3 regions of the Bradyrhizobium sp. 215_C5_N1_1 genome follow, and region 3 is predicted to be linked to each of the others. Evidence: predicted binding sites of a transcription regulator. Region 3 holds the regulator's gene; each other region holds the start of a gene.
The links. Region 3 encodes HrcA, which represses chaperone genes, less so after heat shock. Its sites were predicted from a motif close to GTTAGCACTCNCNNNNNGNGAGTGCTAAC; they were not measured.
Positions count from the first base shown of each region.

Region 1: AB7G19_RS37015 (co-chaperone GroES) is a predicted target of HrcA. The motif match lies at 1,090-1,118, and genes of this name have one in related genera.
Region 2: AB7G19_RS16000 (co-chaperone GroES) is a predicted target of HrcA. The motif match lies at 1,338-1,366, and genes of this name have one in related genera.

Region 1 is NZ_CP197228.1:7,720,620-7,722,882, reverse strand. Features, by position in the region: gene groL (chaperonin GroEL) at 1-594, opposite strand, end outside; gene AB7G19_RS37015 (co-chaperone GroES) at 703-999, opposite strand; gene AB7G19_RS37010 (hypothetical protein) at 1,329-1,850, shown strand; gene AB7G19_RS37005 (protein phosphatase CheZ) at 2,059-2,263, opposite strand, start outside.
Region 2 is NZ_CP197228.1:3,400,981-3,403,243, reverse strand. Features, by position in the region: gene AB7G19_RS16010 (cupin domain-containing protein) at 43-582, opposite strand; gene AB7G19_RS16005 (usg protein) at 743-1,030, opposite strand; gene AB7G19_RS16000 (co-chaperone GroES) at 1,409-1,723, shown strand; gene groL (chaperonin GroEL) at 1,768-2,263, shown strand, end outside.
Region 3 is NZ_CP197228.1:217,805-220,067, forward strand. Features, by position in the region: gene grpE (nucleotide exchange factor GrpE) at 1-562, opposite strand, end outside; gene hrcA (heat-inducible transcriptional repressor HrcA) at 659-1,747, opposite strand; gene rph (ribonuclease PH) at 1,916-2,263, shown strand, end outside.

The DNA.
Region 1 (2,263 bases), 7.5 Mb from region 3:
GCCGCGGTCGAACTTCATGCCCTCGACGATGTCGACCTCGGTGTCGAGCGACTTGTTCTCCTCGACGGTGATGACGCCCTCGTTGCCGACCTTCTGCATCGCCTGGGCGATCATCTTGCCGATGGCGGCATCGCCGTTGGCCGAGATGGTGCCGACCTGGGCGACCTCGGAGGAGGCGGCGACCGGCTTGGCGCGCTTCTCGATGTCCTTGATGACAGCCGTAACCGCGGTGTCGATGCCGCGCTTGAGGTCCATCGGGTTCATGCCGGCGGCAACAGCCTTGGCGCCTTCGCGCACGATGGCCTGGGCCAGCACGGTCGCGGTGGTGGTGCCGTCACCCGCGGTGTCGTTGGTTTTGGAGGCGACTTCGCGCAGCATCTGCGCGCCCATGTTCTCGAACTTGTCCTCGAGCTCGATCTCCTTGGCGACGGTGACGCCGTCCTTGGTGATGCGGGGTGCGCCGAAGCTCTTCTCGATGACGACGTTGCGGCCCTTCGGACCGAGCGTCACCTTGACGGCGTTGGCGAGAATGTCGACGCCGCGCAGCATGCGTTCGCGCGCGTCTCCGGAAAACTTGACGTCTTTGGCAGCCATTTCTTCAATCCCTCGTGTTTCGTGATGTGTCTGCCGCTTGCGGAATGACCGAATGCCCGGATCGCGCGATCCGGGCATGACATTCAGCGGCTGTTCAGGCTGGCGGCTTTAGGCCATGACGCCCATGATGTCCGACTCCTTCATGATCAGGAGCTCTTCGTTGTCGATCTTGACCTCGGTGCCCGACCACTTGCCGAACAGCACGCGGTCGCCGACCTTGAGGTCGATCGGGATCAGCTTGCCGGCCTCGTCGCGGCCGCCGGGGCCGACGGCGACGACCTCGCCCTGGGACGGCTTTTCCTTGGCGGTGTCCGGAATGATGATGCCGCCCTTGGTCTTTTCCTCGGCGTCGATACGTTTGACCACGACACGGTCATGCAGCGGACGAAATTTGGATTTAGCCATGACGTTTCCCTTTGGAGGCTCGCTTCGGAAGGAATGGAAGTGGGTAGGGGCGGCGTCCGTCCACCCTCTTGCCGAGGATCGAACGGCGCGCTTAGCAATCGGGCTTTCCGAGTGCTAATAGTGCGCCCGGAAATATGGCTTGGCCGCGATCCTGTCAAGCAAGGGTGGTTAAGCGATTGGTGAGGCGGATATAGGATCGTGTCTATAGAAACATATTGGTCGCGCTGGCGTATAAAGGACGTCATTGCTCCGACAGCGGTTTTGCGCTTGGCTGCAGGAGGGATGCGGTCGGGGTCTCATTTGGGGGACGGTTTGCTCGGGGGAATGTCATGATCAGGTCAGCTCACGCACGCACGGTTGCCAATCTGGCGGCCGCCTCCTGCCTGGCGCTGCTGCTTGGCGCCTGTGGCGGCGGTATGAGCCTGCCGTCGTTCTCGTCGTCTTCGCCGCCGCCCGAGGCCGAGCCCGGCACCGGCCCGGAAATGCCGGCGAGCATCCGCGCCGACGAGATCGTCGGCCGCTGGGGTCTCGCCTCGTTCCAGAACCCGGCCGACCGTGCCCGCACCGAGGCCGCGGCCCGGGCGCAGTGCAAGAATCCCTACGTGATCACCGCCGGTTCCTCCGGCGGCGTGATCATGCATCTCGCCGACCAGGCGACGCCGCAGGAGCTGCGGCTGAAGGGCTCGCCCAGCGGCAAGAACTACATCGGCCCGGCGGGGCCCACCCCCGGCGAGCAGGACCGCGAGATCGTCTCCTTCGACGGCCGCGTCCTGATCACCCGCTTCATCGACAAGGACGCCGCCACCCGCTACGGCAACATGGTCTACGTCCGCTGCGCGCCAAGGGCGTAGTCTCTCTACTTCGTCATGCCCCGCGAAGGCGGGGCATCCAGTACGCCGCGGCTTTTCGGTTCTAGCCTCGCAGTTTCTGGAATACTGGATCGCCCGGTCATGTCCCGGGCTGAACATCAAGCCGGGCGATGACAGTGGAGGGGATGCTCCAAAAACAAAAAACGCCGGCTCTCGCCGGCGTTTTGTTTTTCCGTAATGCCGCGCCCGATCAGTCGAACAGCGCGTCGATGTCGTCCTGCGAGGCGTGGCCGACGTCGCCGGCGAGCTTGGGGCCGTTGAGGAGCTTTTCGTCCTCGCTGCGGGTGTCGGCCGGCGCGGGCACATGGGCCTTGATCGCGTCGACGCCGCCCCAGATCTCCATCATCGCATTGATGTGCTGCTCGATGAACTTCATCGTGGTCATGACCTTGCTG
Region 2 (2,263 bases), 3.2 Mb from region 3:
CAATGACGAGCGGAGAGACGTGCGCGCCCTTCCCGACTGCGTCTACGCCTTCAACTCCACCGTCCTGAACTCCGCCGGCAGGATCACCTCCAGCAGCTCCACGTCATCCGAATAATCCAGGATCATGTGCTTGATCTTCGGCGGCTGGGTCCAGGCGCTGCCTTCCTTCATCAAGGTCTCGCCCTGGCCGTCCATGTAGGTCTTCACCCAGCCCTTGAGCACGTAGACCATCTGGAATTCGACGTCGTGGAAGTGCAGCTTCGACACCTCGTTCGGATCGCAGGGTCCTTGCAGGCGGATCACGTGGGCTTGCGCGAGGCCGTGGCTGGCTTCGGCGATGCCGAGGTCGCGATACTTTGCGTAGGCGCGCAGGCCGTCGGCCTTGAAGTCTTCCTCGCGGTGATGGCTGATGGCGATGCGCTGCTTGGGACGGGCGGGCTTTTTCGGAGCGGCCTTCGCCGGTGTCGTGCGCGCCTTCGCCTTCACCGCCTTGCGCGCCGAGGATCGTGCCACGGCCTTGGCTCCGCTCCGCTTCTTCACCGCGGCCTGGGTTGCGCTGCGCGATTTTGTTTTCTTGGCCATGGGCCGCCTCCCTGTTGTTATGGGCGGAGGCTAGCACAGAACGAGATATCGTAGGGCGGGCAAAGCGAAAGCGTGCCCACCATTGCCAGATGCAATCGCGGAGAGATGGTGGGCACGGCGCGAGCGCGCCTTTGCCCACTCTACGATGCCGGCGCGCTGTTCAATGCAGCCGGAACACGCCATCCACGGCGCGCAGCTCGGCCGGCTTGATCAGCTTGGAATGCGCGACGGTCACCGAATGGAGCGGACCGTCGAGCTTCTCCTGCCAGAACGCCAGGAAATCCTTCAGCGCCGGAAATTTCGGAAACATGTCGTAGTTCTGCCAGACGTAGGTCTGGAGAAGCGAGGGATGATCGGGCATCCGATAGAGAATTTGCGCCGTCGTCAGCCCGTAACCCAAAAGCTGTTTCCGGAAATCTTCGGAAACGCCCCCACTCCGCAAGCCCATGCCAACCTCCTTTGCAGGAGCGCATTCAAAGGGCGGCTTGGTCGGTGTGCGCCTTACGAGCCACCCGGTACTGATGCGCTCACATGAGAGAAATGTGACGCAAACTGACAATCCATCTCAAGCCCAAAAGTTTAACAAGCTGTTGAAATTCAATGCTTTAGCAGCAGAGACGGCTCCGTGCTAATACGGTCACCGAGCGGGTTAACGATGGTAAAGAGATTCTGGCACCCGGGCCTTCAGAGTGCCGAATTTTCTGCTAGAAGCCCTTGCCCCCGCAAAATTCCTGTCCTATTTCAGCTTCGCCTGTGCTAGCACTCGCGGGCACAGACTGCTAACGCCAAAAAATTCCCATACCGTGCAACTACTTAGGAGGACTGCATGAAATTCCGTCCGCTTCACGACCGCGTCGTGGTCAAGCGTATCGACGCAGAAGAGAAGACCGCCGGCGGCATCATCATTCCCGACACTGCCAAGGAAAAGCCCTCGCAGGGCGAAGTCGTCGCCGTCGGCCCCGGTGGCCGCGACGAAGCTGGCAAGCTGATCCCGATCGACCTGAAGGTCGGCGACCGCGTGCTGTTCGGCAAGTGGTCCGGCACCGAGGTCAAGATCGACAACGTCGACCTGCTGATCATGAAGGAAAGCGACATCATGGGCGTCCTCGACGTCCCCGCTTCCAAGAAGAAGGCGGCCTAAGAGCCCCCTCTCCCCACCAGCTAAACACCTAAGGAAAAATCCAGATGTCAGCTAAAGAAGTCAAATTCGGCGTCGATGCACGCGACAAGATGCTGCGTGGCGTCGACATCCTCGCCAACGCCGTCAAGGTGACGCTCGGCCCCAAGGGCCGCAACGTCGTCCTCGACAAGTCGTTCGGCGCTCCCCGCATCACCAAGGACGGCGTCACCGTCGCCAAGGAGATCGAGCTCGACGACAAGTTCGAGAACATGGGCGCGCAGATGGTGCGCGAAGTCGCCTCCAAGTCGGCTGACGCGGCCGGCGACGGCACCACCACCGCAACCGTGCTCGCGGCTGCGATCGTTCGTGAAGGCGCAAAGTCGGTTGCCGCCGGCATGAACCCGATGGACCTGAAGCGTGGTATCGACCTGGCCGTGGAAGCCGTGGTCGCCGACCTCGTCAAGAACTCCAAGAAGGTCACCTCGAACGACGAGATCGCCCAGGTCGGCACCATCTCGGCGAACGGCGATGCCGAAATCGGCAAGTTCCTCTCCGACGCCA
Region 3 (2,263 bases):
CGCCCTTGGCGACACCGACCAGCGCCGGGCGCAGCACGCGCTCGCCGATGGTGTAGCCGTCCTGCATGACCTGCACGACGGTGCCCGCAGGCACCGACGCATCCGGCACCTCGTACATCGCCTGCTGGAAGTTCGGGTCGAACTTCTGGCCCTGCGGATCGAACTTCTTGACGCCGTGCTTTTCCAGCGCGTTGAGCAGCGAGCGCTCGGTGAGCTCGACGCCCTCGATCAGCGAGGTCAGGCCCGGATCGGCCGCGGCACGGGCCTCGGCCGGAACGGCATCGAGCGCACGCTGGAGATTGTCGGCGATGTCGAGCACGTCGCGGGCGAAGCCGGTGATGCCGTAGAGGCGGGCATCGGCGACTTCCTTGGTGGTGCGCTTGCGCAGATTTTCCATCTCGGCCAGCGTCCGCAGCATGCGGTCGCGCGCCTCGGCGGCTTCCTTCTGCAACAGCTCGACCGAGCCGGGCTCCGGATCGTCGGGCATGATGTAGGGTTTTGACACCACCGGCTCGTCGGTCGGTGGGGTCGTGTCGTCGGGCTGCCGGTCTCGATCGGTCATCGGCTCTCTTCTCGAACTCGTCTCAAGGGATTGTTGGCCCGGATATCGTGCCTAAGCTCACGAAAATCAAGCGCCCGTGATCGGAGGAAACGCCGATCAGCCCCCCAGGAGGCGGCTGACGATGCGCGCGGCGTAGTCCACGGTCGGGATTACGCGGGCATAATTCAGCCGCGTCGGCCCGATCACGCCCAAAACACCGACGATGTGGCCGGCGGCATCCCGATAGGGCGAGATGATGGTGGAGGAGCCCGACAAGGAAAACAGTTTGTTCTCCGAACCGATGAAGATCCGCACGCCCTCAGCGGTCTCGGCGCGCCCCAGAAGGTCGATCACGCCGCGCTTGGTCTCGAGATCGTCGAACAGCAGGCGAACGCGCTCGAGATCCTCCAGCGCGTGCAGATCCTCGAGCAGATTGGCGTGGCCGCGAACGATCAGCTGGCGGTCCTCGTTCTCGCCGCCGGACCAGCTCGCAATGCCGGCCGAAATCACCTTCTGCGTCAGTTGGTCGAGCTCGGCACGGGCTTCGCCGAGCGCGGTTTCGAGCTCGAGCCGCGCCTCGGCCAGCGTGCGGCCGCGGATCCGCGCGTTGAGGAAATTACCGGCTTCCGTGAGCGCCGAGGAGGGAACTCCCGGCGGCAGCGACAGCACGCGGTTTTCGACCTGACCGTCCTCGCCGACCAGGATCACCAGCGCCTTTTCGGGTTCCAGCCGGACGAATTCGATGTGTTTCAGCCGCGCATTGGATTTCGGGGTCAACACGACCGCTGCGGCGCGGGTGAGACCGGACAGCCGCGTCAGCGCCTCCGACAGCGCCGCCTCGACCGATTGGGCGTGACCCACCGACGTCAACTGGCTCTGGATCGACTGCCGCTCGGCGTCATTGAGGTCGCCGACCTGCATCAGGGCGTCGACGAAGAAGCGTAAGCCCAGTTCCGTCGGCAAACGGCCGGCGGAGGTGTGGGGCGCATAGATCAGGCCGAGCTGTTCCAGGTCGGCCATGACGTTGCGGACCGAGGCCGGCGACAGCGGCATCGCGATCAGCCGCGAGATATTGCGCGAGCCGACCGGCTCGCCGGTCGCGAGATAGCTTTCGACAATTTGACGAAAGATGTCGCGGGAGCGCTCGTTGAGCTGGGCGAGGCCTGCGCGCGGCGCGATCAGATGGATCGGATCGTGATGGGCCACGGACGGTAACTCCTCTCAGACGCTTATAATTTGTCCATCCCGGAGGGTTCTGACAAGCGTGGCGTTTGCGGGGTGGAAAACCCGGGGTGAAAAAGCCTTGCCGCCCACCCTCACCCCACCTACAAGCACCGCGAATAGCCCTTTTCCGAGAGTTTTGGAGGATTTCCCATGCGGCCAAGCCGCCGTGCGCCCGACGAATTGCGCCCCGTGACGCTGGAGCGCGGCGTGGTCAAATATGCGGAAGGCTCCTGCCTGGTGAAATTCGGCGACACCCATGTGCTGGTCACCGCCACGCTGGAAGACCGCCTGCCGCCGTGGCTGAAGGGCCAGGGCCGCGGCTGGGTCACCGCCGAATACGGCATGCTGCCCCGCGCGACCTCCGAACGCACCCGCCGCGAGGCCTCCGCCGGCAAGCAAAGCGGCCGCACCGTCGAGATTCAGCGCCTGATCGGCCGCTCGCTTCGCACCATCGTCGATCTCGAAGCGCTCGGTGAGCGCCAGATCACGGTCGATTGC